Nodosilinea sp. FACHB-141: one gene and its partner. The protein of the gene in region 2 interacts with the protein of the main gene of each other region in a pairwise test. Links are inferred from orthologs where the notes say so. Each region holds a gene or a part of one and is shown on either strand. Other genes may lie near its edges. The genes, in order: dnaA and dnaB.

Evidence for each region.
Region 1: the proteins of dnaB (region 2) and dnaA interact in binary tests that used the Escherichia coli proteins (3 or more experiments, as listed by UniProt). The link is inferred for Nodosilinea sp. FACHB-141 from one-to-one orthologs.

Annotation. Positions count from the first base shown.
Region 1 is NZ_JACJPP010000011.1:420,710-436,181, forward strand. What follows is about bases 12,488-15,423. They hold dnaA (chromosomal replication initiator protein DnaA), read right to left. Parts: upstream 14,699-15,423; coding sequence 13,277-14,698; downstream 12,488-13,276. Other genes in these bases: H6F59_RS10490 (EAL domain-containing protein), read left to right, coding at 12,488-12,558; H6F59_RS10495 (YdeI family protein), read right to left, coding at 12,562-13,158; def (peptide deformylase), read left to right, coding at 15,107-15,423. In the rest of the region: H6F59_RS10460 (phosphoketolase), read left to right, coding at 1-623; H6F59_RS10465 (FAD-containing oxidoreductase), read right to left, coding at 639-2,024; H6F59_RS10470 (DUF4126 family protein), read right to left, coding at 2,024-2,482; H6F59_RS10475 (hypothetical protein), read right to left, coding at 2,851-3,309; H6F59_RS27605 (transcriptional regulator), read right to left, coding at 3,532-3,825; molecular chaperone HtpG, read right to left, coding at 4,253-6,226; H6F59_RS10485 (ATP-binding protein), read left to right, coding at 7,317-10,370; more of H6F59_RS10490, read left to right, coding at 10,354-12,487; more of def, read left to right, coding at 15,424-15,472. UniProt on the Escherichia coli protein: Plays an essential in the initiation and regulation of chromosomal replication. Binds in an ATP-dependent fashion to the origin of replication (oriC) to initiate formation of the DNA replication initiation complex once per cell cycle.
Region 2 is NZ_JACJPP010000021.1:301,875-317,308, forward strand. The notes cover bases 4,418-7,315. They hold dnaB (replicative DNA helicase), read left to right. Parts: upstream 4,418-5,140; coding sequence 5,141-6,490; downstream 6,491-7,315. Other genes in these bases: pstS (phosphate ABC transporter substrate-binding protein PstS), read left to right, coding at 4,418-4,882; H6F59_RS22275 (dienelactone hydrolase family protein), read left to right, coding at 6,656-7,315. Also shown: H6F59_RS22250 (MATE family efflux transporter), read left to right, coding at 85-1,464; H6F59_RS22255 (hypothetical protein), read right to left, coding at 1,507-1,917; H6F59_RS22260 (cell wall metabolism sensor histidine kinase WalK), read left to right, coding at 2,352-3,665; more of pstS, read left to right, coding at 3,770-4,417; more of H6F59_RS22275, read left to right, coding at 7,316-7,324; H6F59_RS27155 (CheR family methyltransferase), read right to left, coding at 7,965-9,815; H6F59_RS22290 (chemotaxis protein CheB), read right to left, coding at 9,819-10,430; H6F59_RS22295 (chemotaxis protein CheB), read right to left, coding at 10,901-12,103; wrbA (NAD(P)H:quinone oxidoreductase), read left to right, coding at 12,401-13,015; H6F59_RS22305 (ATP-binding protein), read right to left, coding at 13,019-14,377; H6F59_RS22310 (DUF561 domain-containing protein), read right to left, coding at 14,609-15,352. UniProt on the Escherichia coli protein: The main replicative DNA helicase, it participates in initiation and elongation during chromosome replication. Travels ahead of the DNA replisome, separating dsDNA into templates for DNA synthesis.

The DNA of each region.
Region 1 (15,472 bases), on a different replicon or contig from region 2:
AGAGCCACCTCCAGTACCTCAATATGGAGCAGGCGGTGACCCACTGTACTAAGGGATTGGGCATTTGGGACTGGGCCAGCAACGACGACTGCGGCACCGAGCCGGATAATCCTGACGTGGTGATGGCCTGCTGCGGCGACATCGTTACCAAAGAATCGCTGGCGGCGACCGCTATTCTGCGAGAAGAGTTTCCCCACTTGAAGGTGCGGTTTGTCAACGTGGTTGACCTATTTACCTTAATTTCGTCTGGGGAGCACCCCCACGGGCTCAGCGATCGCAACTTCGACTCACTATTTACTCCGGACAAGCCGATTGTCTTCAACTTCCACGGTTATCCCTGGCTGATTCACAAGCTGGTGTATCGCCGCTCAAACCAAGACCGCATCCACGTGCGGGGCTATAAAGAGCAGGGCAACATCAACACCCCGCTAGAGCTGGCGATTAACAACGAGATCGATCGCTTCAACTTGGTGATCGACGTGATCGACCGGGTGCCCAAGCTGGGTTCGGCGGCGGCCCACGTGAAGGAGAAGATGAAGAACAAGATCATTGAGTGCCTTACCTATGCCCACACCGAGGGCAAAGATCAGGATGAAATCGTCAACTGGCAGTGGCCCTATTAGGCGGGGGCGGTGTCTTCAGGTGGGCGAAAGCGGCTGCATTTCGCCCACCACTGTGGGGAGCAGCTCAGACACCGTGGGGTGAATGGGCACTGCCCTTTGCAGGGTGGTGTAGGGCTGGTCGGCAGTCATGATGTCGATCAGTCCGTGAATGGCCTCATCGCCGCCAACGCCCAAAATTGCCGCTCCGAAAATGCGTTGGGTCCCGGCATCGGCCACAATTTTGATTAAGCCCTGGCTCTCGCCCTTCTCAATGGCGCGCCCCACTCTTGTCATCGGTCTAGTGCCCATCAGCAGGGGGCGGCCAGTGGCTCGCGCCTGGGCCTCGGTCATGCCGACGCGCCCCAGGGGAGGGTCGGTGTAGAGAGCGTAGGCGGGAATGCGATCGCTCACCCGCCTAGCCTCACCATCGAGCAGATTGGCGGCGACAATCTCAAAATCGTTGTAGGCGGTATGGGTGAAGGCACCTCGGCCATTGCAGTCGCCCAAGGCCCAAATGCCCGGCACGCTGGTGCGGAGTTGGTCATCGACGGTGATGTAGCCGTGCTCGTCTATGGCGATACCGGCGCGATCGAGGCCCAGATCGTCGGTGTTGGGCTGGCGCCCTACCGCCAGCAGGACGTGGCTGCCAATCACCTCGGGTTCACCGTCGGTGCAGTCAAGGTGTACCGACGCGCCGTCAGCATGGGGGGCAAAGGCAATGCATTCGGCCCCCGTGCGCACCTGCACACCCTCGGCTTCGAGCACGTCTCGAATTGCGGTGGATATGTCTTCATCCTCCCGAGAAACCAGGCGCGGGCCTTTTTCAACCACCGTTACCGCTGCTCCGAAGCGACGGTAAATCTGGGCAAACTCTAGGCCGATGTAGCTGCCGCCCACTATCACCAAATGACGGGGCAGACTGTCGAGCGCCAGCATGGAGGTATTGGTCAGATAGTCGATCTTCTCGATGCCGGGCATTTTGGGCACCCGCGCCCGCCCGCCCACATTGATGAAAATTTGCGGCGCGGTCAGGAGTTCGTCGCCGACCCGCAGGGTGTTTGCGCTTTCAAAGCGAGCCTGACCACGGAATACGGTCAAGCGCTCCATGCTGCCGAGCCAAGCTTCCTGCCCACTGCGGGAGTTGGCGACCACGGCGTTAACCCGCGCCTTGACCTGGGCCATATCGACCGCGATCGCGCCCGAGATCACCACGCCATAGTCGGCGGCGCGGTGGGCTAAGTGCGCCGCGTAGGCGCTGGCAACCAGCGTTTTGGTCGGCGTGCAGCCGGTGTTGACGCAGGTGCCGCCAAACAGATGTCGCTCAATCAGCGCTACGGTCATGCCCGCCGCAGTCAGCCGTCCAGCCAGCGGTGGCCCCGCTTGACCAGCCCCAATGATCAGCGCATCAAAGGATTGAGTCATTACAGCAACCCCACGACTAAAACTGCGCCAACTATGGCGATCGCATCTTCGATCAGCGCCGCCGGTAGGTCGCGGCCTAGGGCTTTAGCGAGCCGAGACCGGGCTGCCGCGCCGCCCAGTGTGCCAATTACCGCACCAACAATACCGGCAATTAGTCCGCCTACCCACGTGCCGCTGGGTAGGGCGATCGCTGCCCCTGAGAGGGCTCCACTGACAATGCGAGCGCCAAACTGGACCGGAACCTTGCGACTAGGCGTAAAGGGAAGTTGATCGGTGACGAATTCGCCCAGTGCCAGCGCCGATAAGATCCAGGGGGTGAAACGGTAGCCCAGGAAAGCGAGCCAACTGCCGTCAAGGTTAAGGTAGCCCAGGTAGGCGGCCCAGCTGACAGCGGCGATCGCGGTCATGGTGCGTAGACCGGCAATGATGCCTATCAGCAGCGCCAGCAAGTAAACCATAGGGCAGCCTCAACGGTTTGCATTCAATCACGGTCGCCTAGTCTGTGTTCTATTTCGCCCAAAACTCACAAATAGACCAGCGCTAATTGATATAGCGACTGTCTACAATCCGGCTTGTGAGAACTTCAATAAACGAAGGTTAAGAACCGATTTATCGTCTCGGGCACTGCGATGGCGAAATCATGGCATACATAATTAATAGAGTCAACGACTTCTATAAAGAGAGCCTTGACCTGTGCAAATATCGTTACCTTTAGCTGTTTAAGAGATAGAGATAGCCTGTTGGGATGGTAAGTTTGATAAATAACTACGCTCTGGCAGCTTGGTCAAAGAACGCTTCTAAAGGATTCATCTAACTCGTTGAATTGCTAATTTGCAGAAACTTCTAGCGGGTTGTACTCGATCTTGACCCTGTCTCCGTATTTGATATTTGGTATGGGTGGCGCAATTATTTCAATGATGGAAGGATTCTGAAAGTTGCGCTTTTTGGTCTCTGGGTGAGGGTAGTAGATCCAGCTGTTATAAGTTGAGGTTTGGAACAAAACCCGACAGCGAGAGAAGGAAAAGTCTTCGGGAGGATGGCGATCGGTCCACTCGACCTGGCGAAATGTGAGTTCAGGATCGGTGAGCTGAAAGGTTCTGGGATTAATCGAAATATTGAGTGTTCCTTTAAAGTATTCTGTTAGATCTAACCCTAAAGCTGCAAAAAACGGCATTTGCATTTCAATTGTCCCGCTAGGATAGGGACAATTTGCAGCAGAGCCGGAAGCTACTTGGTGGCCATGCTCTACAATTCCTGTAACAGTTTGCCAATGTCTATGAGTCATCCAGAAATACTTGACTGTGATGGATATCTTATAGAAAGCTTAATTCTCATCTAACTAAAAGCAAGCCTATTTACAACTCATTTCTCGATAAAATCTGTTTAATTAATAGTAGTTGCTTTCTGAATTTATTTACTCAAATTGAAGCTAATTCAAAGTTAATTACCATGGCAACCTGTCAAAGGAATTGCTATTCTTTCGCCTATCTTTCTATTAATAACACGCTCAAGCGGGCTTCAAATCGATGGTGAGACCCACAGCGTTGAGCACAGCCACAAAGGTTTCAAGAGTTGGGTTTTCTCCCTCTGCTAAGACCCTTTGTAGAGGCTTACTATGGCCATCAGTATTGCTCTCTTGCGTGATCTGCCTAGCTTCAACTACATTTCTTAAGGCCAACACAAAAGCTTCCCTGTTGCCATCCTTCAATGCCTCATCCAAAGCAGTTTTTAGGTACAGAGCTGCATAGTCTGGGTTAGCTAACCTCACCAGCAAGTCAGTTCGATAATCTTTCACTGGCATTATTCAACCCTCCCGCTGTTCATCCTGATACATTGCCCAGAGCCGTTGCGCTGTCTGAACATCTTTATTCTGACCTTTCTTATCGCCGCCGACCAACAACAGTACAACTCGCCTGCCTGCTAAACCATAGTAGACCCGATAGCCGGGGCAAAAAAGAACCGTAGCTCATAAACCCCTTCGCCAACGCTCTTGCGATCGCCAAAATTTCCTAGACTGACTCGGTCAAGCCGAACATCAATTCGGGCCTGGGTTTGAGCATCTAGGTTCGCAAACCACTCATCAAAGGGGCAAGCCCCCTGTGATGTCGTGTATTTTTGAAGTTCCCAATACTCCTGACTCATCGCTGCCTTAGTTCTGTTAAAAACCCAAAATCCCCGATTTCTTTAAGAAACCGGGGATCTATCAATAGAGTAACTTTCTTACCGCTCTATCGCTCGGTGAGCTTGGTCAGCAGTGTGTTCGATCGCTCCACAAAGGTCTTCATGCCGTTGGCATCAAAGCCCTTTTGAGCCATTAGCGCCGTGTCGTAGATTTGGTTGCAGATCATCGTCGCCATATCACCCGCCGGAGAGCTACCCCCGTCGGCCCCAATAATCGTGCTCTGGCTCAGACCTAGCAGGTTTTGAATCAGCGGGTGAGCCGTGTTCACCATCAGCACGTGGTCGTCGGGGAACTGCATCTCCTGCTGCTGAATCATTGCCATGGTTTCCTGCATGCGGCGGGCTTCTTCAGGCAGCAGCACCATGGCCGGGGGTGCGCCTTCGCCTTTCAGCGCCTGGGGTTTGACGTTCACGCGAGGGCGATTGATCGCCTGCTCAAACATCTCTTTGATCTGGTCGTCGCGGGTTTTGTTGGTGGCTGGGTCTACAATTTCGCTCTGCTTCTCTTTATCGAGCAGGGTGTCATCCAGATCCGCATCGACGCGGACGAATTTCACGTCGGAGTATTCGCGCTCCAGGGTCGGAATAAAGTGGGTGTCGATGAACGAATCCATGAACAGCAGCTCAAGGCCCTGGCTCCTGAATAGCTCAATGTAAGTGGCCTGGGAGACTTCGTCGGTGGCGTAGAAGACGCGATTTTCGTGCTTGTCTTTGTTGCGCTCTAGGTACTCTTGCAGGGTGGTGTAGAAGTTGCCCTTGGCATCGGTGGCGGGCTTATTGTCCGACACTTCTGACCAGGCGTCGCCCTCATCGGTCTGCACTTCGACCTTAGCGGCCTCGGTATCACCCAGTTTGGCGGTGGTGCGGAAGATGAGAATGTCTTTGACTTGCTCTTTGAACTTGTCGTCGTTGAGGGAGCCAAATTTGACGAAGTTGCCCAGGTCTTGCCAACTGGCAATGTACTTGGCGGGGTCGTCGCGGTACAGAGCTTTGAGGCTGTCGCCCACTTTCTTGGCGATGTAGTCGGCGATGCGGCGCACGGTGCGATCGCCCTGCAAGAAGCTCCGGCTCACGTTCAGCGGAATGTCGGTGCTGTCGATCACGCCGCGTAGGGGCAGTAGGAAGCGGGGCACCACTTCTTCGCAATTGTCGGTGACGAAGACCTGGTTGCAGTAGAGCTTAATGCTGCTCTTGGTGATGTCGATGTCGGGCTTGAGCTTCGGAAAGTAGAGAATGCCGTTGACCACGAAGGGGTAGTCAGTGTTGAGGTGAATCCACAGCAGCGGGTCTTCCTGGAAAGGATACAGGTAGCGGTAGAACTCCAGGTAGTCTTCGTCGGTGAGGCTACTGGGCGATTGCTTCCAGGGGGCTTCGTGCTTGTTAACGACCTCGCCGTCAATCTTGATCGGCACTGGCATGAAGTCGCAGTAGGTCTTAATCAACTGCCGAATGCGGGCGGGCTCCAGATATTCTTCTTCGCCCTCCATCAGGGTAAGGGTGATGGTGGTGCCGACAGTGGTGCGATCGGAGGCGCTCAGCTCAAACTGGGTCGAGCCGTCGCAGCTCCAGTGCACAGCTTCGGACCCTTCTTTATAGGAGAAGGTGTCAATCTCAACGGTGGAGGCCACCATGAACGATGAGTAAAAGCCGAGGCCAAAGTGACCAATGATTGGGTCTTCGGCAGCACTGTCTTTGTACTTGGTGATGAACTCTTCGGCGCTGGAGAAGGCTACCTGGTTGATGTACTTTTTGATCTCCTCAGCGGTCATACCGATGCCGGTGTCGGAGATGCTGAGGGTCTTCTTGTCTTTGTCAAACTTAATTTCAATCTCGGGGGCACTGATATCGCCGGAGTACTCGCCCGATCGCGCCACCATGGAGAGCTTTTTGATGGCGTCGACGGCGTTAGAAACCAGCTCCCGAAGAAAGATCTCGTGCTCGGAGTAGAGCGCTTTTTTGATGATCGGAAAAATATTCTCGGTATGGATCGAGATATTACCCTGTTCCAGAATCGTCGTCATGGCGGTTCGGTGGTGGTTCAACTATGGGTTACTTAAAGGCAATTTTTGACCGAGACGACGAATTCCACAAGCGGCGATCTCTGTACTAAGAGGTTCGGTTGACCCTACTCACTAAGGTAGAGAGTGCCCGAAGCGACAGTTGAGGCCCACGTCGATGCCAGTTCAGCCCGCTTAATGGACGTTCCACCTTCCAGCGTTTGGGCAAGGGCTCAAATGCTTTGCTAAGGAGCTAATGACCTTAGCTTAGTCCCAATCATCAGCCACACGGCGAGGGCAAAGCATCGCTGCTATAGCCTTTGTCAGCCCAAAGCACCCTCCCGCTTAAGCCTCGTGGCATACTCTTCGACCATTTACCGGCAGATGAGGCCCGCGACCTTTGCTATTTAGCGGCGATCGCATGCGCTTGATTTTGCTCAAGAGGGGCGATCGCTGATACTCATAATCTAGAGTGAGTCTCGCCGTTAACCCATATTATGTATTTCGGTTCACCGACTAATTCTGGAAGCTGTGAAAACAATCAGAAGATCTGTCTTAATAATGATTCATTTTCCTAAATTTGTTCTGAGCTAATCAACCCAAATAGACCCTATCAAATATATCTCTTTTGAGCGATTGAAGAATGGTGATCTTTACCTGAGTAATGGCTTAGCGTAGTCCCTCAAACTAATCTTGAGGGTGCATTTTCTGCACCATAGCCTACCCTATCGCTTCTAGGTTGCCAATCTTGTGCTTAGTAAAGCGAGGAAAATTCCCGACCGAAATTTTCTTCCATGGAAGCAGAAGTTACTGAAAAACGAACTTTAAAAACTTGATTCAACAGTATAGACGCTGAACCAGCAGGTTAAGAAAAGTAAGGATGTGTATCGAATTTAAGCCCAAACAGCGTTCACTTAAGAATATTCGGTCACTCTAACTGGTTCTCGGCTGGTTAACTTTGGTTGCTGAGTCGGTTTTATTGGGGGCTGGGAACCCTATAAGCAGAGGTGGCGGCGCTAATAGGCCAAAGGTAAGCATTACAAAACGCTAAGTGCCTAAAGCGTGACTATGGATGCAGGCCCTATTGGCATGGACAACGCAGCAATTAGGAATTATGAACAACGTTGTAGGAGACTTGTCGGCGCAGCAGCAGCGGAGAGCGGCTCGGCGGAGCTCTTTCGGGTTCATTATTCTGTTGATTTTAGGGGCCCTGGGAAACTATTTTCGCTGGTCATTCTTTTTTCATATTGACTTTCTCTTTGGCACAATTGCCGTGTGGCTTGTGCTCAGCTATTATGGCGTTCGCTGGGGCGCAGTGGCGGCGATAGTGGCCTCCAGCATCACATACTTTCTCTGGAATCACCCCTACGCCATTGTTATTTTTGCCGCTGAATTTTTGTTTGTTGCGTTTTTTTATGCGCGCCACTCTCGGCGTAATTTGGTGCTGGTCAACGCCATTTACTGGGTACTCATTGGCATGCCGCTGGTGTGGTTGTTTTACTACCTGGTTTTAAGGGTAGACACCAACCAAACCCAAATCATTATGCTCAAGCAGGGGGTCAACGGCATTTTTAATGCCTTGGTGGCTAGTCTGCTGCTGTCCTACACCCCCATCCATCAGTGGATAGGACGGCCCCAGGCGGCTAGCGCGCTATCGCTTCAGCAAACTCTGTTTAACCTACTAGTGGCCGCTGCCTTCCTCCCGACGCTGATTTTGATGGCGCAAGATAGTCACGGGGTTGTAGCCCAGGTAGTGACTGAGGAGCAAATTCACCTCAATTTGGTTTCCCAGCCCTTGGCAGCTCGCATTAAGGCTTGGTACAACCTCCATGTGCGGGCGACCACAGCTCTGGCCAACATTGCTGCTCAAGGGGTGGGGTCTGCTCTATCTCCGCAGAACCAGGAGATTCTGCAAGCCCAGACCAAAACTATTCAAGCGCTAACTCCAGATTTTCGTCATTTGGTAGTTACCAACGGTGCCAACGAGATTGTGGCTGAGGCAAGTAGTGACCATGGCCCTATCCATGCGCTCAGGCTGCCTACGCTGGGCCAGGCCGCCAACGGCCTGCCTCTCCTATCCCGCGATCGCATGGGAGACCACTCCGCTCAAAACAGTACCGTGCTGCTCAGCCAGCCCGTGCTCAATCAGGGCCAGGTGCAGGGCCGCGTCTGGGGCGAGATTGATCTGTCTCCAATGAAAGACATGCTGGCAGAAACTGCCGCTGAGCTGCATTTTCAGGTGACGTTGGTCGATCAAAACCAGCAGGTGCTGCTGAGCACAAACCCTGAGCGGGGCTGGAGTAGCACCTTCGACCTGCGCCAAACAGGCGAAGTCGTAACTCTCAGCGATGGAATTTATCACTGGTTGCCGACCGACGGTAGCCCCCTGTACGTCACCCGCTGGCGCAACTCGTGGTTTGTAGAAGAACTGTCCCTGCCGGCTATTGCCGGGTGGAAGCTGATTGTCGAGTCTCCGGCCCAGCCCCACGTTCAACCGGTGCAGCAACAGCACACCAGAAGTTTATTCATTTTGCTGGTGGTCACGGCGCTGACCCTAGCCATTGCGCACTGGCTCAGTCGGCGGTTTGTGAAGCCGCTGTTTGAACTGGCCCAGGTGACTACTAACCTGCCGACCCAGGTGCAGGAGCGCCGAACGATTCAGTGGCCCACCAGCCCGTTGATAGAGCTGCGATCGCTGGTGCAAAACTTCCAGCAGATGGCCGTCACCCTGACCCAAAAATTCCAGGAATTGCAGCAGGCTAAGCAAACCGCAGAGGTGGCAAACCAGGCCAAAAGCGAGTTTTTGGCCAATATGAGCCACGAGCTGCGTACCCCCCTCAACGCTATTTTGGGTTTTACTAACCTGCTGCATCGCCAGCCCGCCCTAGCCTCCCACCGGCCGGAGCTCGACTTAATCAAATCTAGCGGCGAGCACCTGCTTGACCTAATTAACGATGTGCTTGATCTGGCCAAGATTGAGGCTGGGCGCATGACCCTCAAGGCCGCTGCCTTTAACTTGCTCGACTTTATCGCCAACCTAGAGAGTATGTTTTCGTTGCGAGCCCAGGCTAAGTCTATTGGCTTCGCCGTTGAGCGCGGTGCTGAGCTGCCGCAGTTTGTCCAGGCTGATGAGCGCAAGCTGCGCCAGGTGATCATGAACCTGCTCAACAATGCGATTAAATTTACCGAGGCGGGGAAAGTGACGCTGCGGGTTCTGTGGTCGCCGCAGCGGGAGGGCTGGCTGCGGTTTGAGGTAATCGATTCTGGCTTCGGCGTTGCCCCTGAGGAGATGAATCTACTGTTCCGATCGTTCTCGCAAACCGAGTCTGGGCGGAGTAGCAACGAAGGCACTGGTCTGGGGCTGCGTATTTGCGATCAGCTGATTCAGCTCATGGGAGGCATGATTGAGGTGCAAAGCCAGCCTGGCCAGGGGTCGCAGTTTACGGTGCAGGTGCCGGTAGCGGGGGCGATCGCCGCTCAGCTGACGACGCTCTCCTCAACCCGTCAGGCCACGGGGCTAGCCCCTGACCAGCTGCCCTATCGGCTGCTGGTGGTCGATGACCAGTTCAGCAATCGCCGGTTGCTGATGCAGTTATTAAGCGACCTGGGGTTTGAGGTGCGCGAGGCCTGCCATGGTCGAGAGGCGATCGCCCAGTGGCAAGACTGGCAGCCCCACCTGATCTGGATGGATATGCGCATGCCGGTGATGGATGGCTACGAGGCTACCCGCCAGATCAAGGCCCAAGTGCAGGGGCAGGCCACCGCCATCATTGCTCTCACTGCCAGCGTCTTTGACGAAGAAAAATCGCTGGTGCTGTCAGCGGGCTGCGACGACTTTGTCCGCAAGCCGTTTGAGCCGACGGTGATTGTCGACAAGCTGGAGCAGCACCTGGGGGTGCAGTTTGTCTATACCGAGCCCCCGGCCCTGGCCCCCGCTGCTGAGACGGCTCCCTGTCCAGCGGGTAGCCTAGCTATGATGCCCCAGGACTGGTGCGATCGCCTTTACCACGCCGCTACCCAGGCCGACCAGAAAGCTCTGTTTCACCTGCTCGAGGCCCTGCCGGATGAGCAGGAGTCCCACCGTCAAGTTTTGCAAAGCTGGGTAGCCAACTTCCAATTTGACAAGCTGATGTCCCTCTGCCGGCGCGAAGATGAGCGAACGCCCTAACCCCAAGCCCACCATTCTGATCGTCGATGACGTTCCCGACAATCTGCATCTGCTGATTCGGGAGCTGGGGGAGCAGGCCTACGAAACGCGGGGCGTCTTAACAGGGGCTATGGCCCTCACGGTGGCTCGCTCAACCCCTATCGACTTGATTTTGCTCGACATCATGCTGCCCGATACCGACGGCTACAGCGTGTGTGAAACCCTCAAGGCTGACCCTGCCACCCGCGATATTCCGGTTATTTTTATTAGCGCCCTCGACGAAGCCCTCGACAAGGTCAAAGCCTTTGCGGTGGGGGGCGTAGACTATATTTCTAAGCCCTTCAGAACCGCAGAAGTGATAGCTCGGGTTAACACTCAACTCAGTCTCCGCCAGGCCCAGCGTCAGCTGCAGCAGTTTAACCAGGCGCTAGAGCAGCAGGTGCAGCAGCGCACCTATGAGCTGGGGGAGGTCAACAAATCGCTGCTGTCTGAAATTCAGGTGCGGCAGCAAGCGGAGCAAGATCTGCGCAATAGCGAAATTCGCTATCGCCTCATCGCCGACAACATGAGCGATCTGGTCTGTCTGCACAACACCGAGGGAGAATTTTTATACGTCAGCCCGTCAGTTCAAACCCTGCTGGGCTACGCCGCCACCGACCTGCTCGGCAAGCGCCTCCAGGATTTTTGCCATCCGGCCGATAGTCACTGCATTCAGCTCCAGTTTCAACCCTTGCCGGAGCAAGGCGAATCGAGCACCAGCTGCTATCGGTTTCGGTGTCAGTCGGGCCACCACATCTGGCTTGAAACCCTGGCTAAGCCAGTGCTCGATGACGCAGGGGCGATCACCGGCATTGTCACCAGCTCGCGGGATGTGAGCCGCCGGGTTGAAGTCGAACATCGGTTGCGCCACGATGCCCTGCACGATGCCCTTACCCAACTGCCCAACCGTGACTGGTTGGCCAAACGCCTGGAGCTAGAGCTGATGCAGTGCAGCTGGTATGGCGGTCATCGCTTTGGCCTGCTGATGGTTGACCTCGATCGCTTCAAGGCGGTGAACGATAGCCTGGGTCACTTGCTCGGCGACAAACTGCTGGTGGCCGTGGCCAACTTGCTCAAGGGCTGCGTTCGCGATATCGATATGGTGTCGCGCTGGGGCGGCGACGAGTTTGTGATTTTCCTAGAGAGAATTACTGACGCCAACGAAGTCATTCAGGTCGCTAATCGCATTCAAGCCACGCTCGAAAACCCGATCGCCCTCGACGGCAAAATTATTTTTACCTCCGTCAGCATTGGCATTTTGATTGGCGATGGTGCCTACGCCAACAGCAACGACATTTTTAGGGATGTGGATATTGCCCTTTACCGGGCTAAGGAGATGGGGCGCAACCGCTACGAAATTTTTAGTCTAGAAATGTACCAGCAGGCGATCGCCCGGCTCAACCTCGAAAACGAACTGCGTTTAGCCATCCAGCAGCAGCACTTTGTGGTGCACTACCAGCCGATTGTGTCGCTCAAAACGCGATCGCTGCTGGGGTTCGAGGCCTTGGCCCGGTGGCAGCACCCCACCCAAGGGCTGATTATGCCCGGCGAGTTCATCGACCTAGCCGAAGATACTGGGCTGATTAAGCCCCTCGGCGGGCAAATTTTGCGTCAGGTGTGCGAAACCCTGAGCCAGTGGAGCGCTTCCTATTCCCTAGGCAATGGTTTTCAAGTCAGCGTCAATGTGTCGGGCCAGCAGTTTCGCGACCCGGCCTTTATCCACACCGTCGACCGGATTTTGGTCGACACCGGGGTGGCGGGTCGCTGGCTTAAGTTTGAGATCACCGAGCGCATTTTGCTAGAGCAATCAGAGAGCATTGCCAGCACCCTAGCGGCGATTCGCAGTCGCGGCATTGAGCTCAGCATTGACGACTTTGGCACCGGCTACTCGTCCCTGCGCTACCTCAGTCAGTTTTCGGTGCAAACCCTCAAAATTGATCGCTCCTTTGTCAACCAAATGCAGCCCACTCGCCAGGGCATTGTGCAGGCCATTGTCGATTTGGCCCACAACCTGGAGATGACCTGTATTGCCGAAGGGGTCGAAACCGAACTGCAGCTTAACCAACTGCTCAGCCTGGGGTGTGAGGCGGCCCAGGGGTATTTTTTCGCTCGCCCCCTGCCTGTGGAGGCGGCGACTCAGATGCTTGAGGGCGATCGCCGGTTGCCCTAGCCCCTAGCCGGGGCGTTTGGGCCAGCTATTAGCGCGAAGGTTTTGGGCGGCCAGCTCTACGGTTTCGGCAATGCGGCGCGTGCGGGTTTCGGCCCGTTTGGCGCTGGCAATCCATTCCAAAATGCCCCGCTTTGCCGAACGCGGAAAAGCCTCAAAATTTGCTCTGGCCAACTCATTCTCGGCTAAGGCCGTTGCCAGATCCGTCGGCACCTCCAGGCGCTCGATCGCATCCAGCAACTCCCACGACCCATCCTGTTTCGCCGCCTCAATTTTTGCCAGCCCTGGCGGCATCATTAGCCCCGCCTCGCTTAGGGCAGCAATCCGCTTTTTGTTAAGCGCCGACCAGCCGGTACCCGGCTGGCGCGGGGCCATCCACAGCATGGTGCGCTCGTCGTCGAGCTTGTTGCCCTTGCTGTCGATCCAGCCAAAGCACAGCGCTTCTTCCACCACCTCATCGTAGGAAACGTGGGGCTTACCCGGCCGTTTCTTATAGGTGATCAGCCATAACCCTTCAGTCCGCGAGTGATTTGTCGCCAACCACTCGCGCCACTCAGCGCGGCTTTCAACTTGAACAGAGTTGTTGGGCGCTTCAGTCGCCATGGCAGTCAGGACAAGTCATCCTCAAGCCTCAGCATACTCAATCCACGCCTCGTTCTGCTTCAGCAACATCCCAACTCATCCACCCATCCACCTATCCACCCTCCTACCCACCCACCCTTCACCGTCCCCGCTCGGACATACTCAGGCGATCGCCCAGTTGCCGAATGGTCTGGGCCAGATCTAAATCGCGCTTCAAGAGTTTCTCGATTTTGGTATAGCTGTAAAGCACCGTGGTGTGGTCTTTGCCGCCAAAGGCATCGCCAATTTTGGGCAGGCTGAGATCGGTGTGGCGGCGCATTAGATACATGCCCACCTGACGGGCCTGGCTGATTTCCCGCCGTCGTGAGGATCCCTTTAAATCTTCCACCGAGACGCCAAACTTTTCCGCCACCACCGCCAGCACCGAGCTAGGCGAGGCTTCGACTTTATCTGCTGGAGGGTTCAGCACCGCCGTCAAGTGTTCGACGGTCATGGGCAGACCCGAGATCGAGGTGTAGGCGAGGGCGCGAATCAGCGCCCCCTCCAGCTCGCGAACATTCGAGGTGTAGCTGGCTGCAATATACTCAAGCGCCTCTCGAGGCAGCTCCACCTGCTCGTACTCCGCCTTCTTTTGCAGAATAGCGATTCGGGTCTCGTAGTCGGGGGTTTGAATGTCGGCAATCAGGCCCATGGAAAACCGCGAGATCAGCCGGTCTTGTAGCCGCATAATCTGGTTGGGGGGCCGGTCTGAGGCCAGCACAATCTGCTTGCCCGCCTCGTGGAGCGTGTTGAAGGTGTGGAAGAACTCTTCCTGGGTGTACTCCTTGCCCTCAATAAACTGAATGTCATCTACCAGCAAAATATCCACATCCCGGTAGTGGGAGCGAAAGTGCTGCATGCTGTCGCGGCGAATGGCGGTGATCAGGTCGTTGGTGAACTGTTCTGTGCTGACGTAGGCCACCCGCGCCTGGGGGGCAACTTCCTGCCGGTAGTGGCCGATGGACTGCATCAGATGGGTCTTGCCCAGGCCCACTCCGCCGCACAAAAACAGCGGGTTAAACTCACGCCCTGGTGACTCGGCTACCGCCAGAGCCGCCGCATGGGCCATGCGGTTGTTGGCCCCCACCACAAAGCGCGAAAACACCGCTTTGTGGTTGAGGTCGTTGTAATTTTCCCGAGTCGGGGCGGGCGAGTCCGCCGGCATTGCCCGGGTGGGCAACCCTGGGGTCGAGCGAGCGGGTAGGGTCGGGGCCGAGGTTGGCCAGTTGACCTCAGCCATGGGCCGCAGCGCCGCCGAGGTGTCATCCCCGTCGGGTACCACCGTTACCTGAAGCTCAATAGCCTTGCCCAAAATATTGTTGACGACCTGAGTGATGGTGCCTGCATAGTGCTTCTGCACCCAGTTGCGGGAAAAAGGGTTGGGGGTCGATATCACCAGGGCGCGATCGCTCAGGGTTTGCGCCTGAGCAGGCTTAATCCAGGTTTCAAAGGTGGGTCGGCTCAGCTCCACCTGAAGCTGATTCAAAACCTCTTCCCACAACCGATCCAGGGCCTGGTCCACGGTTTACCTCGTAAATAACCGCTGCCCGAAGGCAGACATCGCGCATGATTAACTGATCGGGCTACCACTCCCTAGCCCGCTAGCATTCTGATGCCAGAACTGGGGCTTTCCAGGGCCGTGGAACCGTTTGTCCCGAACCTTAGCTGTAGACCGGGGCAGCCCAGTCCAACAGCTATTGGAAGATCTATAGGGTACTAGATATACAGATAAAAAATGTCCCTAATTCTACATATAGCGTTTTAGCAAAATTTGGATCCAGTGATGCTCCAATTAAGCGAGGCACTAGAGGCGTCCCGCTGGTCTATTGAACCATAGGACCCTAGCCTCTGGGAAAGATATATACAATGGCTACAATATTGCTCACCTAACCCCGCCCCTGGCTCATCCTTTGACACCTAAGGCCTATCTATGACCACCCCAGAGTCTTCGTCGCCATCGCCTTCGCTACTGACCCTGGGCCATCCGGTGCTGCGCCAGGTCGCCCAGCCCGTGACCGCGTTAGATGGATCGGTACAACAGCTGATTGATCAGCTATTGACCACAGTGCGCACCGCCAACGGCGTCGGCATTGCCGCCCCCCAGCTGGGCCACTCGCTACGGATACTGGTGATCGCCTCGCGCCCCAACCTGCGCTACCCCCACGCCCCTCTGATGGAGCCGACGGTGCTGATTAATCCTCGTCTAGTCTCGGCTAGCGATGAGCTAGAGCTGGGCTGGGAGGGCTGTCTCAGCGTGCCAGGGGTGCGGGGCCAGGTGCCGCGCCATCAAACCGTA
Region 2 (15,434 bases):
AGGGGGTATGGGTAAGGACTTTACAGCTAAGGATTAGGATCAACTGAGCTACGGGGCATTCACTAAACTGGGCTCGATCTTTGAATGCGTACACAGAGTAGATCCGTTGCCCAAATCAAAACTGGCTCAGAGGTGCGAGCATTTTTAGCCCTGGCGGTGCCCCTGGCCGGGGCTCAAGTGGCCCAGGCTGCTGTTGGTTTTGTCGACACCCTAATGATGGGGCGACTGGGGGCCGAAACCTTGGCGGCGGGTGGCCTAGCGGCCATTAGCTTTCAGCTACTGCTGGCGGTGATCGGCGGGTTTGTGATGACCGTGGGGCCGCTGGTGGCCCAGGCCTTTGGGGCGGGGCAAAGGGAGCAGGTTGAGGCGATCGCTCGGCAGGGGTTTTGGCTCTCGCTAGGGCTGAGTCTGCCAATGATGGCGGTGCTGAGCCAGCTCGATCGGATGCTGCTGGGGCTGGGGCAGCCCGAGGCGATCGCCGCCCTCACCACCCCCTACTTTCAGGGGATTTTGTGGGGCGCATTTCCGGCCCTGGCCTTTGCCATGCTGAGGGGCTACGCGGCGGCCCTAGCTGAGGCCCAGGTAGTGATTGTGATTGTGCTGGTGGGCACAGTCTTCAACATTGTGGGCAACTATGCCCTGGGGTTTGGCAAATGGGGCTTCCCGGCCCTGGGGCTGGGGGGGCTGGGGCTATCTAGCGGGCTGAGCTACTGGCTGATGTTTGGGCTATTTTTGCTCTACACCCTCAAACACCCCAATTTGAAGGAATACCGCTTTTGGCGCGGCTGGCACCGATTGCAGCCCCGGTTGGTCGGTCGGCTGCTGGGCATGGGGGGCGAGATCGCCGTTACCATCGCCCTAGAATTTAGCCTGTTTGCCGTGGTCACGTTTTTGATGGGTATCCTTGGCCCTGAGGTGCTGGCCGCCCACCAAACCGTATACCAAACGATTTACCTGATTTTTATGGTGCCCTTGGGTATGTCCTACGCGGCGACGGCGCGGGTGGGACTGGCTTTTGGTCAGCAGGATATGGGCGCGGCGCGACGGGCAGGGTATATGGCGATGGCGATCGCCGCTGCCTTTATGCTCCTGGCCACCCTTGGGCTGCTGCTGTTTCGCCAGTCCATCATTGGCCTGTATCTAGATCTGCGCGACTCGACCAATGATCCGGTGGTCGCCCTGGCTCTGCCGATGCTTTTTGTGGCGGCACTGGCCCAACTTACCGACGGCGTTCAGCGAGTCGCTTCAGGGGCGCTCTACGGGCTGCAAGATACCCGCATGCCCATGGTGCTCAGCGGGCTAGCCTTCTGGGGCGTAGGGCTGACTACGGGCTATCTCCTAGGCTTTTGGCTTGGCCTCGACGGGGTTGGGCTGTGGATTGGCCAATCTATTGGGGTAGCCACCGCCGGAATAATTTTTGTGATCCGGTTCCATCGCTTGACCCGCCCCGGTCGGGCAGTCTGACAGCAGCGCACAAGCTCCAGGGCCATGGTGAGCCAGGGTAGTTTATGGACGCACGGTTTCGTAGCGAATGAGGCGACGAATGGTGTCTGTAGAAACATTCAGCCGCTGCGCCATTTCGGCCTCAATGGCCGCTGGTGATCGCATCGGTAGGTAAAAGTCGAGGGTGCGAGGCACCGGCTTCACCACAATCACCTCAACCCGAGTTGCCCGGCGATCGCCCCCAGCAGCCGGAGCCTGACCCTCGTTGTCAATGACCGCGCGAATGCTGAGAATGCCTTCGTCCTGCGCCGCCGTATTGGTCGCTAAAACCAGAGGTGCGATCGCCCGGCCCGCCACCCCCAGGTAGTGATGAGTCCAGCCGTAGCCAGCCAGCCAAAATGCGGCCCCCAACAGCCCCAGGGGTAGCCAAAACTCAAGGCCAGAGTGAGTAAGGAGACGTTTGAGCGCAGGCATAGGCGATGGGGAAAGTTGGGAAGTGGGTAATGTAGGGGATGATTCTCAAGCTTAACGTCACCAGCATCACATCCACCCATCCACCCACCCACTCATCCACCCATCCACCCGCCCACCCATCCACCCCTCTCCTCTTCACACTTCCCTTGGGTAAACTAATTAATGGTAAACAGCAGGTTAAGCTAGCAAAGCGAGAGTTGTAGCCTTGAGAACACTTGCTGCGTCATCCCAATCGGATGCAACCCACAGCCAGCTAGAACAAGCCCTGTAGGCCCTGGGCACCGAGCCCTGACAATGCCCTCGCTAAGCTCGTGCAACATCTGGCTCGCACCCATCGATGGCAGAGGCGATCGCTTCAGCATTCGCGAACTCTGTGCCTAAGCCCGTCTGATCCCATCCACTCACCTCCCATCCCCTCGTCTCCCCATCTCCCCATGTTTACCCGCAGCCGCAAACACCTCACCCAGTGGCTCATGCTGACCATGGGCAGCGTTTTTGTGGTGTTTGGCGGGTTGCTCTACGTCATTGAAGTGGAGCGGGAGCTAAACAAACTCGACCAGCAGCTCTACCGCGAAGCGGAGCTGATGATTAGCAGCGGCGGCGCTGACTCGTCGCCCAATCCGACCTACCCCGTGCAGTTTCAGATCAAAACGGTGCCGCTGCTGGGGGGCAGCACCCTCAGCGTTAGCTCAGATCTGGTCTACGCCCGCTGGTACGACACCAACAACCACCTGCTGATGTTTTTTGGGCCGCTGTCGGGCGATCAGCGCGACATTCAGCCTGGTTACAGAACTCTGACCTATGAGGGCCAACGCCTGCGCCAGATGACGGTGCCCATTGAGTCGGAGGGGCAAACCCTGGGGCACCTAGAACTGGCCACTACCCTGGTACCGGTGGAAACTGCCCTCAACCAAGTTCGACTGGTTTTAAGCCTGGGGCTGCCGGTGGGGGTGGGCCTGATTGGGCTGCTGAGCTGGTGGTTTGCGGGCCAGGTGATGCGGCCCATTCAGTTGTCGTACCAGCGATTAGAACAATTCAGTGCCGATGCTAGCCACGAGCTGAGGACGCCAATGGCCGCCATTCTCAGTCAGGCCGAGCTGGGGCTGATGACAGCTTCGCCCCAAGAGCAGGTGGCGCGGCTTCAGCACATTGCCGGGCTGGCCCAGTCGATGGGTCAGCTGATTAACAGTTTGCTGGTGCTGGTGACAGCCGATCGCTGGTCGGGCACCCAGCAGTGCAACCTCACCCTCTTGGTAAAAGAACTCGCCCGCGAGTATCAGCCTCAAGTCAAGGCTAAGGGGCTTTGGTGGCGGCTAGAGCTGCCCCAGGCCCCCCTCTGGGTGAATGGAGACGCCAATTTGCTCCGACAGGCGATTGCCAACCTGCTCAGCAATGCCTGCCGCTACACCGCTACCGGCGGAGAGGTCGCCCTCTCCCTCAGCCACCGCGTCGACCGAATTATTATTACTGTGCAGGACAGCGGCATCGGCATTCCGGCGGCCGATTTGCCCCGCGTGTTTGACCGCTTTTACCGGGTTGACAAGGCGCGATCGCGCGATACTGGCGGCTTCGGGCTGGGGCTGGCGATCGCCCAGCAAATTGTTCAGGCGCACCAGGGCAAACTTACTGTAGTCAGCACCGAAAACCAGGGGTCAACCTTCACCATTACCCTGCCGTTACTTCTGCCTGCCAATGCCCAGGGGCAACCTGCTCCCCCGCAGACCTCGGGTTACAAGGCAAAGTGCTAGACCAAACACGTCATTGATTTCTCGTCGGCCAGATTACTACGGAAGATGCTTGAAACCCCTCACTCTACCGTTGACCGTCAAAAACTGTCCGGAGTGCTGTTCCGATGATTGTTGAGCGCAAAGTATGGCTAGCAGCGGCTTTGCCCGTGGTTTTGGCGGTAGCGGCCTGCGGTGGCGGCTCTTCTCCCACCGCCGAGACCGACTCCGATGCTTCCCCAGTGTCCGCTGGCAATGGCAGCGGCACCACCATTGCGATCAGTGGCGCTGGGGCGACCTTCCCCGCGCCGATTTTTCAGCGCTGGTTTGACGCCTATACCCGGCAAGTTGACTTCGATGTGCAGGTGAGCTACCAGTCGGTGGGCAGTGGCGCTGGCCTAGAGCAGTACATCGCCGGCACCGTAGACTTTGGCGCGTCTGAGGCCCCAATTACCGATTCCGAAGATCTCACCCAGGCTTTCGTCGACGCCTTTGGTTACGCCCCCATTCAGGTGCCGATCACTGGCGGTTTATTATCGTTCTCCTATAATCTTCCTGGGATTGACGATCTGGAGCTGCGCCTTTCCCGCGATGTCTACTGCGGCATCGTCACGGGCGAAATTACCCAGTGGAGCGACCCTGCGATCGCAGCGATCAACCCCGATCTAGAGATGCCTGACCTGCCCATCACCTGGGCTCACCGCTCCGACAGTTCGGGCACCACCTTTGTCTTTGTCAACCACATTGACACCGTCTGCGACGGCTGGTCAGGCGGCGTTGGCACCTCCGTTGACTGGCCCGTGGGCATTGGCGGCCAGGGCAATGAGGGGGTAGCCGCTACGATTCAGCAAACCGAAGGCGCGATTGGCTATCTGTCCTACGCCTATGCTGCCCTCATGGACATCGATTCAGCGTTGGTAGAAAACAACGCCGGCAACTACGTCGAGCCCTCCCCTGAAACCGCAGGCAATGCCCTTCTCGATGAAGAAATACCAGACGACTTTGCCCTGCTTGTCCCCGACCCAACTGGCGAAAACTCCTACCCCATCGTCGGTCTAACCTGGGTGATGATCTACAAGAACTACGAAGACGCAGCCAAGTGGAACGCCATGCGCGACGTGTTTGAGTGGTCCCTCGGCTCCGAAGGCCGCGCCATTGCTGAGGAATTGCTCTATGTGCCTCTGCCTGAGCCGCTGGTGGAGCGGATTCAAGAGGTGTTTGATACCGTTAACGCGGGCTAATTTAAACCTCATTGCTCTGGGGTACCTAGTCAAGGCAGGGCGCTCTCGCTAACGTTTGCTGCGGCCTTTTGGCCGCGTGAAACCAGCCCTCGGGAAACTTGGTTAAAGGCTATAGGCCCCATTGCGCTGTGGGCAATTTTGAAGAGTTGTTTCGCCATAAGCGCGCTGGAAGCCTAAGCGCGTTCCTGAATTTGGCTAGGCCACACCAGGGAAGACGGGTTTAAAGCACAATTAAATCTATTCCCCTCCTCCAAGGTCATGGTTCAGAATCTCAAATTTGATGCGGTCAGCGATCGCCTGCCACCCCAAAACATTGAAGCCGAAGAGGCCATTTTGGGCGGTATTTTGCTCGACCCTGAAGCCATTAACCGGGTGATGGAGATTCTCACCCCTGACGCCTTTTACATCGGTGCCCACCGCGATATTTACAAAGGGGCGCTGGCCCTCCACGCCAAGGGGCAGCCCGCCGATCTAATGACCATCGCCGTCTGGCTAAAGGACAACGGCAAGCTCGAACAGGTGGGTGGTCAAACCCGCTTGGCTCAACTGGTCGATCGCACCATTAGCGCCGCCAACATCGACCAGTACGCCACTCTGGTGATGGATAAATACACCCGCCGCCTGCTGATTCAAACCGGCGGCGAGATCTCTCAGCTGGGCTACGACACGACCTTGCCCATTGAGAATGTGATGGATCAGTCGGAGCAACGGCTGTTTGGCATTACCCAGTCGCGACCCCAGGGAGGCTTGACCTCAACCTCCGATATTTTGATTGAGACGTTTTCGGAGATTGAGCAGCGATCGCTCGGCGTCGTGCTGCCCGGCATCCCCTGCGGCTTCTACGACTTAGATGCCATGACCCAGGGTTTTCAGCGCTCAGACCTGATTATCGCCGCTGCTCGTCCGTCAATGGGCAAGACCAGCTTTGTGCTCAATATAGCTCGCAACATTGCTGCTTTACAGAAGCTTCCTGTAGCTATTTATAGCTTGGAAATGTCGAAGGTGCAGTTGGTCTATCGCCTGCTCTCCAGCGAAGTGGAGATGGAAAGCAGCCGCCTGCGCACCGGACGCATTGCCCAGAACGAGTGGGAAAAACTGGGCCACGCCATCAGCATTCTCTCCCAGATGCCAATTTTCATCGACGACACTCCCAGCATTTCGGTGACCGAGATTCGCTCTCGCTGCCGCCGCCTCCAGGCCGAGCAGGGTGGAGCCCTAGGGCTGATTTTGATCGACTATCTGCAACTGATGGAGGGCGGCGGCGACAACCGGGTGCAGGAACTGTCGAAGATGACGCGATCGCTCAAGGGTCTCGCCCGCGAACTCAACGTGCCGATCATCGCCCTCTCCCAGCTCAGCCGGGGTGTCGAATCGCGCACCAACAAGCGCCCGATGATGAGTGATCTACGTGAATCTGGAGCGATCGAGCAGGACGCTGACTTGATCATGATGCTCTACCGCGAAGAGTACTACGACCCCGACACCCCCGATCGCGGCATTGCTGAAATCATCATCACTAAACACCGCAACGGCCCTACCGGCACCGTCAAACTGCTGTTCGAGCCGCAGTTTACCCGCTTCCGCAACCTGGCTACTCCGGGGATGTAGCGATCGCCGTTAGGCTCAACCGAAACCGCTGGAGAGCACTGGTCGTAACCCCTAGAGGGCTGCAACTCAACCTCCAGCGCTTAGATTTTGCTCCTTTGAGAGGTAATCTAGCGTTAACGCAGCCTCTCCTTTGGAGAAGCGCGACTCAACCTCAGGAGACCTCCCATGGGCGACATGATTAGCTTTAAGCGACCCGATGGCCAATCGTGCCAGGGCTACTACGTCGAGCCAGCCAGCGGCAGCACTGCCCCTGGCATTGTCGTGATTCAAGAGTGGTGGGGCCTCAACAACCAGATCAAGGGCGTGGCCGATCAGCTGGTTCAGCAGGGCTACCGAGTGCTGGTGCCCGACCTCTACAAGGGCGAAGTCACCGTCGAAACTGCCGAGGCCGAGCACCTGATGGGCGAGCTCGACTTTGGCGATGCTGCCACCCAAAACATTCGCGGCGCGGTGCAGCACCTCAAGGCCACCAGCCCCAAGGTGGCGGTGATGGGCTACTGCATGGGCGGGGCGCTGACGGTACTGGCCGCCGTGTACGCTCCCGAGACTGACGTGGCCATCAGCTGGTACGGGGTGCCTCCGGCAGAAGCTGCCGATGTCAGCACGATCGCAATTCCGTTCCAAGGGCACTTTGCCCAGCAAGACGAGTTCTTTTCGCCAGACGCGGTGAAGGCGTTTGAAGCGCGGCTCCAGGAGGGCGGCGTGAACTACGAATCCTACTGGTACGACGCTCACCACGCCTTTGGTAACGAAAACAACGACATCCACGACCCCGAAGCTACCCAGCTAGCTTGGGAGCGATCGCTCACCTTCCTCGCCACTCACTTGGCCTAGACCCTAGCCATAATGGCTAGCGCAAACCGGCAAGGTTTAGAGCTTGCCGTAGGGCTGAGTGGTGCGAATTGACAGCTCACCATTGTCTGCCGCTGAAAGAAACTCCATAACCACCGCTACGGGGTCGCCTTCCAAGTGGGGGGTGTAGCTGCGGCGCACTAGCTCTGGAGGGTAGGGGTTGACCCGAGGCACGTGGAACCAGTCGGGTGCCTTGACCACAATCTCACCGTCCATTCTGACTACCAGACCAAAGTTGGAGCCAATCAACATCTCAGGCCGAATTCGCTGAGCCGCGCCTAGGGCATCGGTAAGGGCGGCGGCTAGGAGCGGCTGTTGAATGTTTTCCACTGGGTCATCGGGCAGCTGAAAGTCATCGGGCAGCTGCTCCCAGGTAATGGTAGGGCCAGTGCGGGGCTGAGCTTGAACCATAGTCGCTCCTCAAGCAAAACCGTTTGCGGCTGTTGTCTGTCTCTATCCTAATCCGTCACTTCTCTGCCGCTGGATGCAGGCTGATGCAGGCATACGAAATCAATTGGTAAACCCCGATTCCTGATCAGGAACTCCGTAGGTTTGCATGCTATGCCCCTACAAACCGAGGGTATTTATTCGGGATTTCGCATCAGACCGGCTATTCCATAAGCTATTCCATAATCAGGATTACGCCCTGCACCTGCTTTTTGGCGTTTACCAAGGGGGTGCAGGTGATGTGGCAGCTCAGGCTGCGGCCCTTGCGGTTGACGGCCTCGATGGTCAGCTCGACGGAGCCGACGCCGGCTGAGGCTAGGCAGTCGCGAATGGGCTGGCGCAGCTGCTCTACCGGCAGACCCATATCTAGGTTGAGGAAATATTGGCCGACAACTTCTTCGGGGCGCAGGCCCCAGAGGTCTTCGGCTTTGTTGTTCCAAATTTGCACTTGCAGGTCGCGGTTGACTACTGCCACGCCGCCTTTGAGACTGGCGAACACGCATTCTAGAAACGTGTTGCTTTGATTGAGGTCGCCGCTGCTGCGCTGGAGTTCTTCGTTGAGGGTTTGGAGTTCTTCGTTGGCCGATTGCAGTTCTTCGTTCATGGTTTCCAACTCTTCGTTGGTGGACTGCAATTCTTCGTTGGTGGTTTCTAGTTCTTCATTGGTGGACTGCAATTCTTCGTTGGTGGTTTCTAGTTCTTCGTTGGTGGATTGCAATTCTTCGTAGGCCATCTCTAGCTCTTGGTTGGCGTGCTCTAGCTCGGCCTGCAACCGTTTGAACTGGGTGATATCGACAAAGCTAATGCTGGCTCCGAGAATGGCGCTGTCGCTGCCAAACAGCGGGGTGATCTGCACCTCGAAGAAAACGGAATCACCCCGAGGATTTTGCCAGGCGACATCGGGCAGGTTGATGGTGCGGCGGCGTTCGTAGATTTCTTCCAGGCAAGAGCGCAGCTCTACGGGGCGGTAGGAAAGTTCTAAATCTTGCAGGGGGCGACCGATATCCTGCTGGGAGAGACCAAAGAGCACCTTGACGCGCTGGTTGGCCAAAACCAACACGCCGTTGTGCTTGAGCACAATGCGGGCCACCGGGCTGACATCAAAGGCAGTCTCTAGCAGGCGGAGCTGGTCGGTCAGGTCATCGGCAGTGGCTTCGTGACCGGTTTGAGCCATAATCAGCAGGCGATCGCGCCCGCTCAACTGAGGCACCTTGGTAAAGATGCGCCCCTTTAGCTGCACCGGGCTAAAGAGTTTGCTGTGGGTGAGCAGCATTTCGGCTTTGCCCAAGAACAGATAGCCGTTGTCATTGAGGGCAAAGTGAAACCGGGTCAAGATTCGGCTCTGGGTTTCAGCGTTGAAATACATCAACGTGTTGCGGCACAGCAGCAGGTCAATCTTGGAGATCGGGGCATCTTGAACCAGGTCGTGGCGACCAAAAATGACCGATCGCCGCAGCTCTTTGCTAAAGGTGTAAATTTCGTCTTTGTGGTCAAAAAATGTGCTGAGCTGGGTTTCTGATAGACCGTCTATTTTGTGGCTAGAGTAGATGGCCTGGCGCGCCGTTGCCAGAGCGTCTTCGTCGAGATCGGTGGCATAGATTTTGACTCTGGCCTGAAACTGCTCAAGGCCCAGCAGCTCTGCCAGCAGCATGGCAATGGAGTAGGTTTCTTCGCCGGAGGCGCAGCCAGCGCTCCAAATTCGGATGGGTTCGGTGCTTGCTTTGGAGCGAAAAATTGTCGGTAAGACGTCGGTGCGCAGGGCATCCCAGCTGGTGGAATCGCGAAAAAATGCGGTGACGTTGATCAGCAGTGTGTTGAACAACTGCTGAAATTCATCGGGATGCACCTCTAAATAGTCGATGTATTCGCTAAAACTGGTGACACCGACCGTCTGCATGCGGCGGGTGACCCGCCGCATGAGGCTGGGCTGTTTGTAGCCGGTAAAGTCAAACCCCCGGTTGCTGCGAACGTAGTCTAATAGAGTTCTAAAGGCAGCATCGTCAGAACTTTCTAGATTTGAGGCCACAGACTATATCCTTGCTTGCTGCACCAGGTTGATCAGGGTTTGGGGAATTGTCTCTAGGGGCAAAACCCAGTCTACCTGGCCGGTATCAATGGCCATCTGGGGCATGCTGGCCACATTGGCGGTGGCCGGATCTTGGACAATCACCCGACCGCCGTGCTGCTTGATGGCCTTGATGCCGGCAGCGCCATCCCGACCATAGCCGGTTAGAACGACGGCGATCGCCCGCTCCCCAAAGCGCTCTGCCACCGATACTAGGGTACAGTCGGCGGCGGGCCGAGAGTAGTTTACTTTGGCGGTGTGGGTCAGGCGCAGGGTGCGACCGGCCCCAATCAGCAGGTGGTGGTCTGGGGGGGCTGTATAAATCGTCCCAGCCTGCAACAACTCTCCGGTTTTGGCGTCTTTGACGGGCAGCGCCGTCATAGGCTTTAAGACTTGGGGCAGCAGGCTAGCCATGTTGGGGTCAAGGTGAATCACCAGGACAATGGCGGCGGCAAAATCGGCGGGCAGCTGGGGCAGCAGTTGCGCCAACGCTTTGATGCCCCCAGCGGAGGCCGCGATCGCCACGATGTCAAACCGCGCCGCTGAAGATAGCACTGAGGACGGCGAAGCGTTCATAGGGTTTTAGGCCAATAGCCCGGTGTCTGGTCTAGCATGACGGCGAAATGACGACCTAGGCCTAACCAGGGCAAACAATAGACTGTGGTGAGGCACGGCTCAACTTCGAAAGGGTTGGAGCGCGATCGCCAGCTCCGCCAAACAGCTAGAAAAGGGGTACAGACGCCCATCTCTGAATCAGTTTAGACTCGTTCTGCCGCCAGAGGCAGCGCTCTAATTTTAGTTAATTAAATGAAATAAACAGTCACGTTGATTTCGTCTCTCTTCTACCCAGAGATTGATGATTTCAGCGGCTGATTTAGAAAAAGTTCTGCTTCCCAAACGAAAGTAAAGATTCCCTTAATCTCTCTTAAAAGAAAGACTTTTACCCATCTTTTTGACAGGAGCAGGAAAAATCAGCTGGCAGCTAAAGCTACAGCAAATCGCTTTTCAAACGCCCGCATAGATCTTTAAAGACGTGCTTACCCCGTCTACAGACGCTCAGGAACGGTGTCTCCTTGAAGATGAATTTCTTTCTGATTGAGAATTAGCTGCCTGACGAGGCGAGCGTTTTCTTCGGCCTCCCGAGCCCGCTTCGAAAACTGTTCGGCTGATTGGGTTCGATTTTGCTGATAGGCGTAGGCCATCAGTCGGCGAGACAGGGCGGCTCGCTCTTCGATCGCCCGCACCGCCGTCCACAGGGCGCGCTCTAGGTTTTCACCGTGGAGCGACATCAAACTGTCGAGGGAGTAGGCGTGGCCGATATGGCAGCGAAATCGCAGCAGATTGTAGGCGTCTCGCACTTCCCACAGCACGCCACCACAGTCGGGGCAGGTGAATGGGGAGGCGGCGTTGGGTCGCTGGCCTTCTTCAGCGGCGGCTTTCTCTTCGGCAACAATTTTCTCTTCGGGTACGAGTGGATTACTGGTCATAGGAGATTCCTGAGTAATAGGAGATTCCTGAGTAATAGGAGATTCCTGAGTAATAGGAGATTCCTGAGTAATAGGAGATTCCTGAGTAATAGGAGATTCCTGAGTAATAGGAGATTCCTGAGTAATAGGAGATTCCTGAGTAATAGGAGATTCCTGAGTAATAGGAGATTCCTGAGTAATAGGAGATTCCTGCGTGGCGTCTGCCACTAAATCCACAATGTGACTAGCTAGAGCGGTAATTGGCAGCACTTGATCGACGGCGACATGGGCGATCGCATTTTCAGGCATGCTTCTAAACATGGCCTCATTAGGGTCTTGCACCAGGGCGACTCCGCCCTCGGCCTTAATCACCTGTAGACCATTGGTGCCGTCGTCTAACATGCCCGTGAGCACCACCCCCACAGCGTAGGGACCGTGGGCCTGGGCCGCCGAACGAAACAGCACGTCGATGGCGGGGCGATGGCCGTTTTCTCTGGGGCCTCGGCTCAGCTCTATGGTGCCGCGATGAACCAGCAGGTGATAGTCGGGCGGGGCCACATAGATGCGCCCTGGCTGAATGGTTTCGCCACTGTAGGGGTGGGCGGCGGGCAGGGTTCTGGCACGGCTGAGAATATCGGGCAAAAAGCTGACGCTACCGGCTGGGAAATGGACTGCCACAAAAACCGCGGCGTTGAGCTGAGGGGGTAGTTGTTCAACGAGCTGAGTCAACGCTTCAACTCCACCGGCTGAAGCACCAATGACAACGACACGACAATTGGTCATAATCTGCTCCTGCCAGCGGCGTCCACAAAACAACTAGTTCAACAGTTTCTCCAAATTCAAAGCTTAACTAAAGCGTCAAAGATCAACATCCCCCCAGGCTTATATATGGTTAGACCGCTAGCCTTTGAGGGCTAGGGCGGTGGCCGCCGTTTTGCTTAGGGTGGAGAGGGTTGGCGCGATCGCCCAAAATCACCCTCCAGAGAGATAAAAATTGTCAACCCATGCCCGCAGCATTAGCATTAACAGGAGCGAGCAACCTTGACCTGACGCGCTAAAACGCCGAAATTTGGAGAATTTATGAAAGTTTTGGTCGTCTACTATTCCATGTATGGCCACACCCTGAAGCTGGCCCAGGCGGTGGCCGAGGGCGCGGGGCAAGTGGCTGGGGTAGAGGTGGTGTTGCGCCGGGTGCAGGAGTTCGACGCCGTCAACCAAATCATTGACCAAAACGAGGCTGCCCGCGCGGTGCGGGAGCAGCAGCAGGAGATTCCGGTCTGCACCGTAGACGACCTCAAACAGGCTGACGGCGTGGTGTTTGGCTCGCCCACCCGCTACGGCAACATGACCGCCCAAATGAAGCAGCTGTTTGACTCAACCGCCAGCCTTTGGCTCAACGGCGACATGGAAGGCAAACCAGCGGGGGTCTTTACCGCCACCGCCTCTACCCACGGCGGCCAAGAGACCACCCTGCTCACCATGATGGTGCCCCTGCTGCACCTCGGCATGCTCGTCGTGGGGGTGCCCTACTCAACTGCCGGCATGATTCACACCGAGGCCCGAGGCGGCACCCCCTATGGGGCCAGCACCATCACCGGTGGCCAGGGCGAACTCCAGCCCCAGCCAGAAGATTTGGCGATCGCCCGCACCCTAGGACAGCGCGTAGCCGAAGTCACCACAAAAGTGCGCGGCTAGCGCTCAGCGGCAGATGGCGGGGGGCTCTTGGCTGGGGCTCACGCTCTGCGGTAGTTCAATGGTAAATTCACTGCCCCGGTCTAGCTCACTGTTGACGGTAATCGTGCCCTGCATGACCTGCACCAGCGCATAGACAATGGCCAGCCCCAGGCCGGTGCCTTTGGCAGCGCTGCGAGCGTCGTGCACCTGCCAAAACTCTTGAAAAATGTGGGGCTGATCGTCTCGGCTAATGCCGCAGCCCGTGTCTTTGACCTGGAGCAGCAGTCGGTCGGCGGGTAGGGGGTCTAGGCTCACCACAATCCGCCCGGCATCGGTAAACTTGATGGCGTTGGAGATCAGGTTGGTCAAAATTTGCCGCAGCCGGTTGCGATCGTTGACCACTACCACGGGGCGATCGGGCAGGTCTGCCTCTAGAGTCAGGGCCTTTTGGTCGGCCAATGTGCCCAGTTCGTCTATGGTGGTCACAATCAGGTCGGTCAGGTCAAAGCGTTCGAGCTTCAGCTCGACTTGGTCTGCCCGCAGCCGCGAAAAATTGAGCATGTCTTCAATCATGCCGAGCAGGTGCTGCCCGTTGTGAAAGATGCGCTGCACCATCCTGACCGTCTTAGAGTCGCGCTGGGGGTCAAACTGCGCCATCAACACCTGAGAAAACCCCAAAATGGCGTTCATCGGCGTTTTGAGCTCGTGGGAAACCGTGGCTAGCAGCTGCGCTCTCAGGCGATCGGCCTCTAACAGTTCTAAATTCTCAACTTGCAGCTGGCGCAGGGTGGCTTCGGCTTTTTTGCGATCGCTAATATCTCGCATTTGCCATCGCAGCCCAACCCCATTGCCTTCGATATCTTTGACGATCTCAACCGTTGTCGAGACGGTGATGGTGGCGGCTTTCCGCCTCTGTATCGTCAGCTCCCAGCCCTCAATGCGATGCGATGTCACAATTTGGTTGAGCAGCGTGCGAAAGGACACCCGTTCAGCTGGGGGCACATGGGAGACTAGGGGTTTGCCAATCAGGTAGGGCTGCTCCAGGTTCAACAGCGCAACGGCAGCATGATTTGCCTCCTGCACCACCCCGTTCATATCGGTTACGAGGTAGCCATCGGGGGCAAAGTTAAACAGATCTTGGTAGCGCTGGCGCTCGGCCTCAGCAATGTAGTTAGCGGCAGCGAGCTGTTCGTTTTGGGCCAACAGCTCTTCTTCGGCAATGTGGAGTTCTTCTACCGCTAGGCCCAGTTCTTCTAATAGAGCTGTGGTCAATTGCTGAGATTCGTCTGAGGGAAGTTGTCGGGTCTCTTCATAGAGCGCCGTCACCCGAGTCTGAACGTTCTCAATATAGCGAGTCAATACCTCGTCCCTTGCCACACTCACAAAGCCCTCTCCCAGCTATTCGCTCAGTCTGTCGCCATTGCCCTATCACCGCATCCACCCCACGAAATATCAGCTGAGGGCTCGAGGGGCAGAGCGCAGACGCACCTTAAGTTTTAGTTCGAAACAAGAGGGCTGGTCTAGGCTATTGACAGTCTCTAGCAATAGCATTACATATTTTCACTGAGGTCAAGGTTATTGCCTTGACCTCAGTTGACAGATTAGCGCCGGCGTCTACTGCACCGCTGCCGAGACTCGCACCCGTTGCAGGCTCTCGGCCAGCTGGCGCACTACGGCGACCATAGCCAGAGAGTTGTCGAGCCGGTTGACGGCAGAACCCACGCCAACGCCAGCCGCTCCAGCGGCGATCGCCATCGGAGCCGTCACATCTGACAAGCCCGACGCGCAGAGCACTGGCACCGACACAGCCCGAGCGATCGCGTGGGCGGCAGCCAGCGTCGGCGCCGCCTTCTCAATCAACCCCAGGGTGCCGGGGTGAGTCGGCTGGCTAGAGGTGCCCCCCTCAGTCTGAATAATGTCGGCCCCAGCGGCCACCAGAGCTTCGGCCAGGCTCACCTGCTCATCCAACGCCAAAATGTGGGGCACCGTGACCGACAGCGTGATCTGGGGCAGCAGGGCGCGGGTGCGGCGGGTCAGTTCGAGCACCTCGGGCGCTTCAAACCGCCGACCCTGGGCGTAGAAAGCATCAAAGTTACCAATTTCGATCAGGTCGGCCCCAGCGGCCACGGGGGCAAGAAACGCCTCGGCCTCGACGGCAGAAACACAGATGGGCAGAGTCGTGGCGGCCTTAGCCAAGCGGACCAACTCGGCATCGGCGGCGATATCCACAAAGGTGGCACCGCCCTGGTCGGCGGCCTTCACCACGGCCACCACCCGCTGGGGGTCAAAGTTGGTAAGACCGCTGATGATTTTGAGGGCGCTGCGGGTATCGAGGGCGCGTTGTAAGTCAGAGCGCATAGGTCTATCTCTCAAGATTGGGCAGTGACCCGCCCAACATAGCTGGGCGGGCGCTAGTTTGACCTATTGTTGCACTGTTGGC